DNA from 3 places in the Paenibacillus sp. SEL3 genome. Region 3 is predicted to be linked to each of the others. Evidence: riboswitches for the same ligand, from Rfam matches in the RefSeq annotation. Region 3 holds a riboswitch; each other region holds the start of a gene.
What was found. A riboswitch is a leader RNA that binds a small molecule or an ion and turns the genes downstream of it on or off. The one in region 3 is predicted to bind glycine.
Positions count from the first base shown of each region.

Region 1: it holds a riboswitch for glycine, as region 3 does, so the genes downstream of both, ACYCS5_RS08465 (alanine/glycine:cation symporter family protein) here and sdaAB (L-serine ammonia-lyase, iron-sulfur-dependent subunit beta) in region 3, are expected to answer to the same signal.
Region 2: it holds a riboswitch for glycine, as region 3 does, so the genes downstream of both, gcvT (glycine cleavage system aminomethyltransferase GcvT) here and sdaAB (L-serine ammonia-lyase, iron-sulfur-dependent subunit beta) in region 3, are expected to answer to the same signal.

Region 1 covers NZ_CM137725.1:1,812,367-1,815,646, forward strand. The annotation lists gene ACYCS5_RS08460 (iron-containing alcohol dehydrogenase) at 1-456, shown strand, start outside; gene ACYCS5_RS08465 (alanine/glycine:cation symporter family protein) at 515-1,933, opposite strand; glycine riboswitch at 2,092-2,186, opposite strand; glycine riboswitch at 2,205-2,281, opposite strand; gene ACYCS5_RS08470 (glycoside hydrolase family 1 protein) at 2,450-3,280, opposite strand, start outside.
Region 2 covers NZ_CM137725.1:997,073-1,000,352, forward strand. The annotation lists gene gcvH (glycine cleavage system protein GcvH) at 269-661, opposite strand; glycine riboswitch at 1,055-1,154, shown strand; gene gcvT (glycine cleavage system aminomethyltransferase GcvT) at 1,331-2,431, shown strand; gene gcvPA (aminomethyl-transferring glycine dehydrogenase subunit GcvPA) at 2,557-3,280, shown strand, end outside.
Region 3 covers NZ_CM137725.1:3,653,817-3,657,096, forward strand. The annotation lists gene sdaAA (L-serine ammonia-lyase, iron-sulfur-dependent, subunit alpha) at 86-985, opposite strand; gene sdaAB (L-serine ammonia-lyase, iron-sulfur-dependent subunit beta) at 975-1,664, opposite strand; glycine riboswitch at 1,876-1,991, opposite strand; gene ACYCS5_RS16890 (DUF6359 domain-containing protein) at 2,329-3,280, shown strand, end outside.

The sequences.
Region 1 (3,280 bases), 1.8 Mb from region 3:
CATCGTGAAACGATTTTATATGCCGGAACGATTGCTCTTAACGGAACACTGCAAATGGGCTACTTCGGGGACTGGGCTTCGCATACGATTGAACATGCATTATCAGCTGTATATGACATTCCTCATGCTGGCGGTCTAGCGATCCTATTCCCCAACTGGATGAGACATACGGTGGATCAGGATGCTGCACGCATGAAACGGCTGATGCTCAGTATGTTTGACTTAGACACCGTAGGTAAAACAGATAGAGAAATCGCCTTGGAAGGTATTGACCGTCTTACTGCATTCTGGACAAGTCTCGGTGCCCCTTCCACCCTGGCCGATTACAATATTAATGATGAGCAATTGGAAAAAATCGCAAACATTGCAGCCCGTGAAATGGAATACGGAGGCTTCGGTAACTATAAAAAGCTTAATCAAGGAGATATTTTAGCTATTTTGCGCGCATCGTTATAACATTTAAAAAGGGAGTGTCCTCAAGCCTATGGTGGCTGAAGACACTCCCTTTTGGAATTTATGAATTAACCGTTTGTCCCTTTTCTTCTACTTGGATAGCAGCCCCTACATGGGTACCTGCAAGAATACCCTTTTTCTTATTAGGATACAAAGAATCCATATAGGTTCGGGTTTCTGCAACTACGATTCCCGATAAGCCAAGCAGTGCAATCAGGTTCGGGAAAGCCATCATTGCGTTAAAGATATCTGCCAGCAGCCAAATGGCTTCCAACTTGATGAACGCACCTCCTGCCACAAGTGCGATGAACAAATAACGGTATGGTTTAATCCATTTGACACCCAGTAAATATTCAACACAACGTTCCCCGTAGTAATTCCAGCCCAGTATCGTTGTAAATGCAAATAAAATAAGGCTAATCGTCACGAGTTCTGCACCAGCCGGAAAGGCACTGGAAAACGCATGCTGGGTCATCAGACCTCCATCGTCATTTCCACTCCATATTCCCGTAACCAGCAACGTAAATCCCGTCAGATTACAAATAATCATCGTATCGATAAATACGCCTGTCATGGATATCAACCCTTGTTCTGCAGGCCATTTCGTCTTAGCAGCAGCTGCTGCAATTGGCGCACTTCCCAAACCGGCTTCATTAGCAAAAATACCTCTGGCAACTCCACTTCGCATCGCCAACATAATCGTCGCTCCGGCAAATCCACCCGTTGCAGATGTGGTCGAGAAGGCCCCTTGTAATACTAAAGCAATCGCATGAGGAAGCTCTCCTGCAAACTTAATGAGTACAATTAAGCAAACTACGATATAGAGCCCCGACATGAATGGAACAATCTTTGTGGATACCTTGGCAATACTTTTGAGTCCTCCAATCGTAACAACAGCAGTTAACACGGAAATAATGATCGCTGTAACTACCGTTGGCACTCCAAAGCTACTTTCCGTCGAAGAAACGATAGCCTTTACTTGCGGAAAAGTACCGATTCCAAATAGGGCTACAAGAACACCAGAAAAGGCAAACAACATCGCCAGCGGCTTGAAACGGCGGCCAAGTCCGTTTTCAATATAATACATCGGACCACCCGAAAATTGTCCGTTCCGGTCTTTAACACGGTATTTAACGGATAATAATCCTTCCGCATATTTGGTTGCCATCCCGAAAAAAGCTGCAACCAGCATCCAGAATAATGAACCGGGCCCACCCAGCTTGATCGCTGTCGCCACGCCAACAATACTTCCTGTACCTACAGTAGCTGCCAGTGCCGTACTCAATGCACCGAAGCTGCTTACATCTCCGCTACCTTCGTCCGGCGCTTTACCAATTAGCTTGAGCGCCAAAGGCAATCGAATAACCTGAAGCAGCTTCAAGCGGATCGTTAGCCACAACCCCGTGCCCATCACGAGAATAAGAAGCGGCGCTCCCCATATCCAGCTGTCAATCGTTTCTAACACATGTACCAAATTCATTTCAACCCGCTCCTCCAGCATATTAGAAAACAAAAAAGAGTCAAATCCGCTGATTCGACTCCTGGAGAGGTTAAAGGCACGAAAAAATACAACCATCTTGTGCAGGTTTTGCCTCTAATAGCTCATAAAAAAGCCTAGGGCATTCCCTGTCACAGGTTATTCGCGTCTCTGTCCTTTTGCCTGAGAGTTTAAGCAGATGTTCTCTGCGGTGCACCTTCGGCGCCCAATTAAGGGTCTCTCCAGAGTTCTGTCCGTTTACGGTCCCCGCTTGTGGCTGTAAACAGCCTAAGCACCTGAGAGTTTTGCCCCTTCGGTCGGAACTTTCGTTCCATCTCCCGCAAACATCAACCAGACATATGAAATTTTTATTCATTATACAGAAAACTTTCAGCTTATTACAAGTGAAAAGTTTGTGAAGCCCTCTGAAATATTATTATTGAGTCTATCAAAAAAGCGGGTACAGCAGATCGCATCCTTAGGATGTCCTCTGCTATACCCGCCCGAGATGATATGGAATTACAATTCTTCACCGTTGGTTGCTATCACATTTTTATACCAATTAAAAGAGTCTTTTTTGGAGCGTTTGAGCGTTCCGTTACCGTCATCATCCAGATCAACGTAAATAAATCCGTAGCGCTTGGACATTTCGGAAGTAGACATGCTCACAAGGTCGATAGGGCCCCAGCTGGTGTAACCAATCAGATCAACACCGTCGGCAATCGCTTCCTTCATTTGGGCAATATGCTGACGCAAGTAATCAATGCGATATGTGTCATGCACAGAGCCATCTTCCTCCACCTTATCATATGCACCCAAGCCATTTTCCACGATGAACAGAGGCTTTTGATAGCGATCATAAAACGTATTCAGTGTAACACGCAGGCCGATCGGATCGATCTGCCATCCCCAGTCGGAGGACTGCAGATACGGATTTTTCACGCCGCCAATCAGGTTTCCTGCTGCTTTCTCGCCTTCTGGACCTGCCGATACGGTCAAGGTCATGTAGTAGCTAAATGAGATAAAATCAACCGTATTATTTTTCAAAATTTCGTCATCGCCGGGTTCTGTCTGGATCACAATATTATTTTCTTCAAAATAACGATTCATATAGTTGGAATATTCCCCACGGGCATGCACATCCGTAAAGAATAGGTTCATCTGATTTTCATGCTGGGCTTTCAGTATATCCGCTGGGTTACACGTATGTGGATAGCTTTCTATACGTGCCAACATACAGCCGATCTGAGCACCCGGGATGATCTCATGTCCCCGTTTGGTTGCCAGTGCACTAGCTACAAATTGATGATGCAATGCTTGATATATCGCTTGCTGTTTGTTTTCTACACG
Region 2 (3,280 bases), 2.7 Mb from region 3:
AATTCTTCTTAATATGACCTGTAGCTATAGAAATTAGTCGAAAAACCGTGCTGGATTATGTATGATTCCTATATGGGGACAACCCACTATATCAGAACAACACACGTAATTACGTTTTCAAAAAAAGACAAAAAAATAGCCGCTACGTCAAATCATAGCGACTATTTTATACAAAAATCGAGCAAACTAACGATGCTCTTATTCAATTAAAAATCAATATAAAATTCCGAATAACACGCTATTATTTCATGCTGCATTGCTCTATTTATTACTCCGAAATCAACTGCTCATACTGATCCGCCGACAGTAGTTTGCCCAATGCTTCCTCCACATCTTTATCCATCTCTACTTCTACCATCCAACCTTTGTCATAAGGAGATTCATTCACTAGCTCAGGTGTACCTTCCAGCGCTTCATTCACTTTTAATATAGTTCCCGTCACCGGAGCAAAAAGGTCGGATACCGTCTTCACCGATTCAATCGTACCGATCTCCGCTCCCTGCTCAATCGTTACTCCCGCCTCAGGTAATTCTACAAAAACAATATCACCCAGTTGGTGCTGTGCAAAGTCTGTAATACCAATCCGCACCGTTCCATTCTCTGTCCGCTGAACCCACTCATGTTCGTCTGTATACCAAAGTTGCTGCTTCACTTCACCCATTCTGTTCCCCTCACTTCCATATGAATAAAATCGCATTTGCTCACCTGTATTAGACAGGTTAAGATTATGACAATAAGAACACTCATGTCAATAATACTAACAAAAATACTTCATATCACCTCCTATAGCGCTCTATATAAAAATATAATAATTTATAACAAACGCTTACATATCCTTATTTATATATTAAATGTTTTTTCTATTGTTTTTGATGACATTTTTATTGACATTTTGAATGAATTTGCGTATTAATGGGTTATAGCAAATACTTTGGGAAACACCCCGACAACTGCAAACGCGGATGAACGCAGAGGGAGAGACTGCCAAAAAGATTCGCATAGCTGTTGCCGCTTGTGAGACAGTTGTGCACGCGAATCGGATCAAGTTGTTATCTGCAAAGCCAGGTAATATACTGCTGATCCCGAAGGTAGCGCCGAAGGAGTAAGCCTGCATTGCAGGTGAATCTCTCAGGCAAAAGGACCTCTGCCGGACGCATCTCTGGAGAGCATTCGCTATTGGAGCGGATCACCCAAGAGGAAACCCGGTACATACCGGGGTAACTTTCTGGTATCAAGGACAGAGCTGAAAAAAGAGTATAGACTGCTGTCTATACGTTTTTTTCGGCCTGTCTTTTTTGTTTTGCCGATCACACCGGATAGGAGTGGAAACATGACTAATTTGCGAAAAACACCGCTATATTCGTCCTACGGGACGCAGTCTGGGGTTCGTTGTATTGACTTTGGCGGCTGGGAGCTCCCCGTTCAGTTTAGCGGTATCCAAAAGGAGCATGAGGCCGTCCGGCAACGTGCGGGTTTATTCGATGTATCGCATATGGGTGAGTTTTTGGTTGAAGGCAAAGAGGCCGAAGCTTTTCTACAAAGGGTGACCACGAATGATGTCAGCCAGTTGGAACCAGGTCAGGCACAATATTCACTCCTGTGTTACCCCGATGGAGGTGTAGTAGACGACCTGCTTGTTTACTGCAAAGGACCGGAGCGCTACATGCTCGTTGTGAACGCCTCCAACATTGATAAGGATTGGGATTGGTTACTTCGTCATGTGCCTGCATCCGTTCACATGGAGAATGTGTCTGATGCAATAGCATTGCTGGCATTGCAGGGACCGGAAGCAGCACGTATTGCCGCAGCCGTGGCAGATACGGATATTACGAATCTGGCATCTTTCCACTTTCATGAGAACGTGCCATTGTTCGGAGCAAAAGCACTCGTCTCACGAACCGGATATACGGGCGAAGACGGTTTTGAATTTTACGTACCTGCCGCGGAAGCACCCGCCGTATGGGAGGGTTTGCTTCGTTCCGGTGAGTCGTATGGGCTGATTCCCGCTGGACTTGGTGCTCGGGATACACTACGCTTTGAGGCTCGGTTGCCGCTATACGGACAGGAGTTATCTGCCACAATTTCACCACTCGAAGCCGGTCTGGGTTTCTTCGTCAAGCTGAATAAAGGAGATTTTATCGGTAGAGAAGCACTTCAGCGTCAAAAAGAACAAGGGGTTCCTCGTAAATTGATCGGGCTGGAAATGATTGATCGCGGCATCCCACGCGCCCATTATCCGGTATTCGCAGAAGGACAACGCATCGGTGAGGTCACAACGGGGACTCAGTCGCCCACCTTGAAGCGTAATCTGGGCCTCGCCTTGGTGGACAGTCGTTTTAGCGCCCTCTCCACACCGCTGGAGGTTGAGATTCGTGGCAAACGCCTGCGTGCCGAGGTAGTGGCAGCACCCTTTTATAAACGCCCGCGCTAATCTTAAACTCTCTTCATTCCAATAAAGCAAACATGTCAGATATGAACTTCCGGGTTTTTCAGCTCACACTTTTTTATTAGCTAATTACGATTTAAAATTTTGCTTTTCGAAAGGAGCCAGAACCTATGAAGCAGCATCGTTATCTCCCTATGACTGAACAAGATCAAACCGAAATGCTGCGTGTGGTGGGTGTATCATCCATTGATGATTTATTCAGTGACATTCCAGAGGCCATTCGATATCAAGGGGAACTCCCTCTTTCTTCTCGACTCGATGAGAAAGCCTTAACCCGCCACTTGGCCGAGCTGGCTGGACACAACGCCAATACAGACACACATGCCAGCTTTCTTGGCGCAGGAATTTATGATCATCATATTCCGTCGGTCATCCAGCACATCACTTCACGCTCGGAATTCTATACAGCCTACACCCCCTATCAGCCGGAAGTAAGCCAAGGCGAGCTACAAGCCATTTTCGAATTTCAGTCGTATATTTGCGAATTGACGGGCATGGCTGTAGCTAATGCCAGCATGTACGACGGAGCGACTGCACTGGCGGAAGCGGGCTCACTGTCCGCCGCAGCTACCCGCCGTAAACAGCTTATCGTATCGAGGTCCGTCCATCCAGAGGCACGTCAGGTATTGGCAACCTATGCACGCGGATTGAATTTGGACATCGTGGAGATCGGCTGTTCGGACGGTGTAACGGATGCTGATGCGTTAGCGGCGGCCGTATCGGAACAGACCGCGGCTGTTTTGGTCCAAAGCCCCAACTTTTTCGGAGCCGTGGAAAATCTACAGCCGATGGCTGACCTCATCCATGCACACAAAGGTCTTTTGGTCGTCAGTG
Region 3 (3,280 bases):
CGAATTCTCTTTCCCTAGGACAATGTAGGGGAGAGGTAGTCGCCTTGTTTTATAGAGGAAAAGTAATTGGTTTAAAGCTTAGAAATTACGACTTATTCTTCTTGATTGATGGGTTGCGTGTAAGTGATTCGGTCAAACGCTTGCCAGTCGGCGTCTGAGCCAAGCCGCCTTTGGCGGTCTCGCGGTGCTTCGACGGCATCGCGCTGCCGACTTCAAGCATCACGTCAATGACTTCGTCAGACGGAATAGCGCTGCGCACACCCGCCAAAGCCATGTCCGCTGCGGCAAGCGCAGTCACGGCTCCCAGCCCGTTGCGCACGATGCACGGAATCTCCACGAGTCCGGCGACGGGGTCGCAAATCAGGCCGAGCGTGTTCTTAAGAGCGAGGCCCACGGCGTGAACAGCTTGTTCAGGCGTACCACCGCGCAGCTCGACCATAGCGCCAGCGGCCATCCCGATAGCTGAGCCAATCTCAGCCTGACAGCCTCCCTCCGCGCCAGAAATGAAGGAGTTGTTGGCGATCACGTAGCCAATGGCTCCAGCGGCGAATAGGCCGTTCACCATATGCTCATCATCCCAGCCGAACCGTTCCTGCGCACTGATGAACACACCAGGGATAACTCCACATGAGCCTGCGGTAGGAGTGGCGACAATGCGACCCATAGATGCATTAACCTCCGACACGGAGAGGGCATAAGCCATGGCGAGCGCGGAGGCATCACCGGAGCAGGTCTCCCCTGACCGCAGATACTCGGCCAGGCGCTTGCCGTCGCCGCCCGTCAATCCACTGCGGGATACGGTGTCTTGTGTCTGACCGCGATGAACAGCTTCCTTCATGATTTCATAATAATCAGACATTTGGCGAAAGATTTCTTCCTCCGTTGTATTCGTTTCTTGTACCTGCTCTTGAATCATCAAGCGGCCAATCGTGGTGGATTCTTCAGCGCATAAAGCGCTGATCTCATGCAGATGGCTAAACCGCATCGGATTCAGCTCCTTTTTTCAAATTAATCATCTTAATTTCATACATATGAGGTAAAGAACGCAGTTCCGCAATCAGTTCAGCTGGAGCAGAACTGTCCGTTTCAATGGCGGTGAGTGCTTCACCATCCCGGCCTTTGCGATCTACGTGCATATAGGCAATGTTAATGTGGGCCGCGCCCAGCGCTGAAGTTATTGCGCCCAATGTACCGGGCTTATCCGAGTGGAGAAGCACCAGCGTAGGCAGCTCCCCGGTCAGATTGACCCGGAATTCGTTGAGTTGCTGGACATGGATGCTGCCGCCGCCGATGGAGGAGCCCAGCAGTGTGCGCTGATCCTCGCCCTTCCACAACTCGAAACGGACGGTGTTCGGATGAGGAGCGGGGAGTCCACTGACGGCGAATTCCACGGTCATCCCGGCTTGCTCGGCCCATTGCTCGGCATCTGGAATCCGGTGATCGTCCGTATCGTAATTAAGCAGTCCTGCGATGAGCGCCAGATCCGTACCGTGTCCTTTATACGTATCGGCAAAGGAGCCGTACAGTGTCATACGGGCACGGTCAGGCTGCGCCCCGAGCCAGTGCCGGGCAACGCGTGCGAGTCGCACCGCGCCTGCAGTGTGTGAACTGGAAGGTCCGGTCATGGCCGGGCCGATAATAGAAAATACATCTTTGAAACGCATGGTGTGGCCCCCTGTGTGTTCTAATACCATACTATATGGTATTTCCGCGTCTTTGCGCGGTTATGACGGTTCCTAATGCTGACGCACAATGTGAGCACAAAAAAGGACAGGATAAGGAAGTTTCCCTTATCTCTGTCCTCGTTACCTGAGAGTTTCGTGCGGTGTTCTTACCGCCTTACCCCTTGGGTGGCTTGCGCTCTCTCCAGAGTTGCGTCAGATGACGATACATGGACCTGAGAGATTATCCGCCAGCCGGGTGCTGGCGTCTTGCTCCTTCGGTGCCGCCAGAGTGTAAGCCTCCTGGACAGACTCTCCCGTCATCTTCATTCGCGTATACCGTTCTACATGTCTTTCTTAGCGTAATGTATGACGTGCTCGGTGTCAATCACAGGGTTCAATTTTTACATAAACGAGGATTTTGCAAAAAACCAATAAGCGACTTCCAATGAACAATATATAGATCGAAATGGCCTAGTTCGTCTAGATATCGCGCTTTGGAGCGATTGGAATCGAATTTTGCAAAATCCTGAAACAGGTGCATTTCCAATAAAAAAGATTAAAGTTTACATAATTGTGGATGAAATCAGGAAGGAATTAGAAGATTGGCGGCTAATCTGATAGAGGACAAGTACATTTATGGAAATCATAGGAGGGATATTGACGTATGGTAAAAGGCTTGCGGTTCACAGGTTCACGCTTAAAAGGGATGCTGCATCTAGCAGCGATCGTTTCACTGCTGATCGGGATCTTCGTTCCGTTCGGTCAGGTCAAGGCAGAGGGAGCATTGACAGTAGCCGAAGCACTTCAGGGCCAAAGCAGTGGAGGTACGGTGACGGTAGAAGGTTATATCGTCGGACATGCTACCGGATCGAAAACGGCTAACTTTTCTTCTCCGTTTGCGAATGATTTTAACGTACTGATTGCCGACCAGGCCAATGAACGTAGCACGTCTAATCTATTGGATGTGCAGCTGACATCTGCGTACAGAGGGCAATTTGGGTTAACAGGTCATCCTGGACTGGTCGGCAGCAAAATTCGCGTGACAGGTACGCTTGGTGCCTACAATAATTTTGGTGGAGTAAAAAGTCCAAGCGCTGTGGAACTGGTGAGTGGAAGCGAGCCGGGGGAACCAGGTGAACCTGGCGAACCTGAACCTGGCAACCCGGGTCAACCCGGTACTACACTGCCGGATGGAAAAGGCAAAAAGGTGCTGTTCGATAATACGCACGCACAGACGGCTGGTGCAGCAGATTGGGTCATTGAAGGCGCCTTCTCCGACTTTGCCAATGGATTACGTAATGTAGGCTTTACTGTGGATCAATTGAACCGCCCTATTCCTTTTACTTATGGAGAACAGGCCATAACCTATGATAAGCTGCGCCAATATGATGTGTTCATCATCGGTGAAGCGAATGTGGCCTTTAAGGCATCCGAGCAGGCTGCCCTGCTGCAATATGTGAATAACGGGGGAAGTGTCTTCTTCATCTCCGACCATTATAATGCCGACCGTAACAAAAACCGTTGGGATTCCTCCGAGGTTATGAATGGCTACCGTCGTGGAGCCTATACTAATCCGGCCAAAGGCATGACTGCAGAAGAAGCTGCATCGCCGGCGA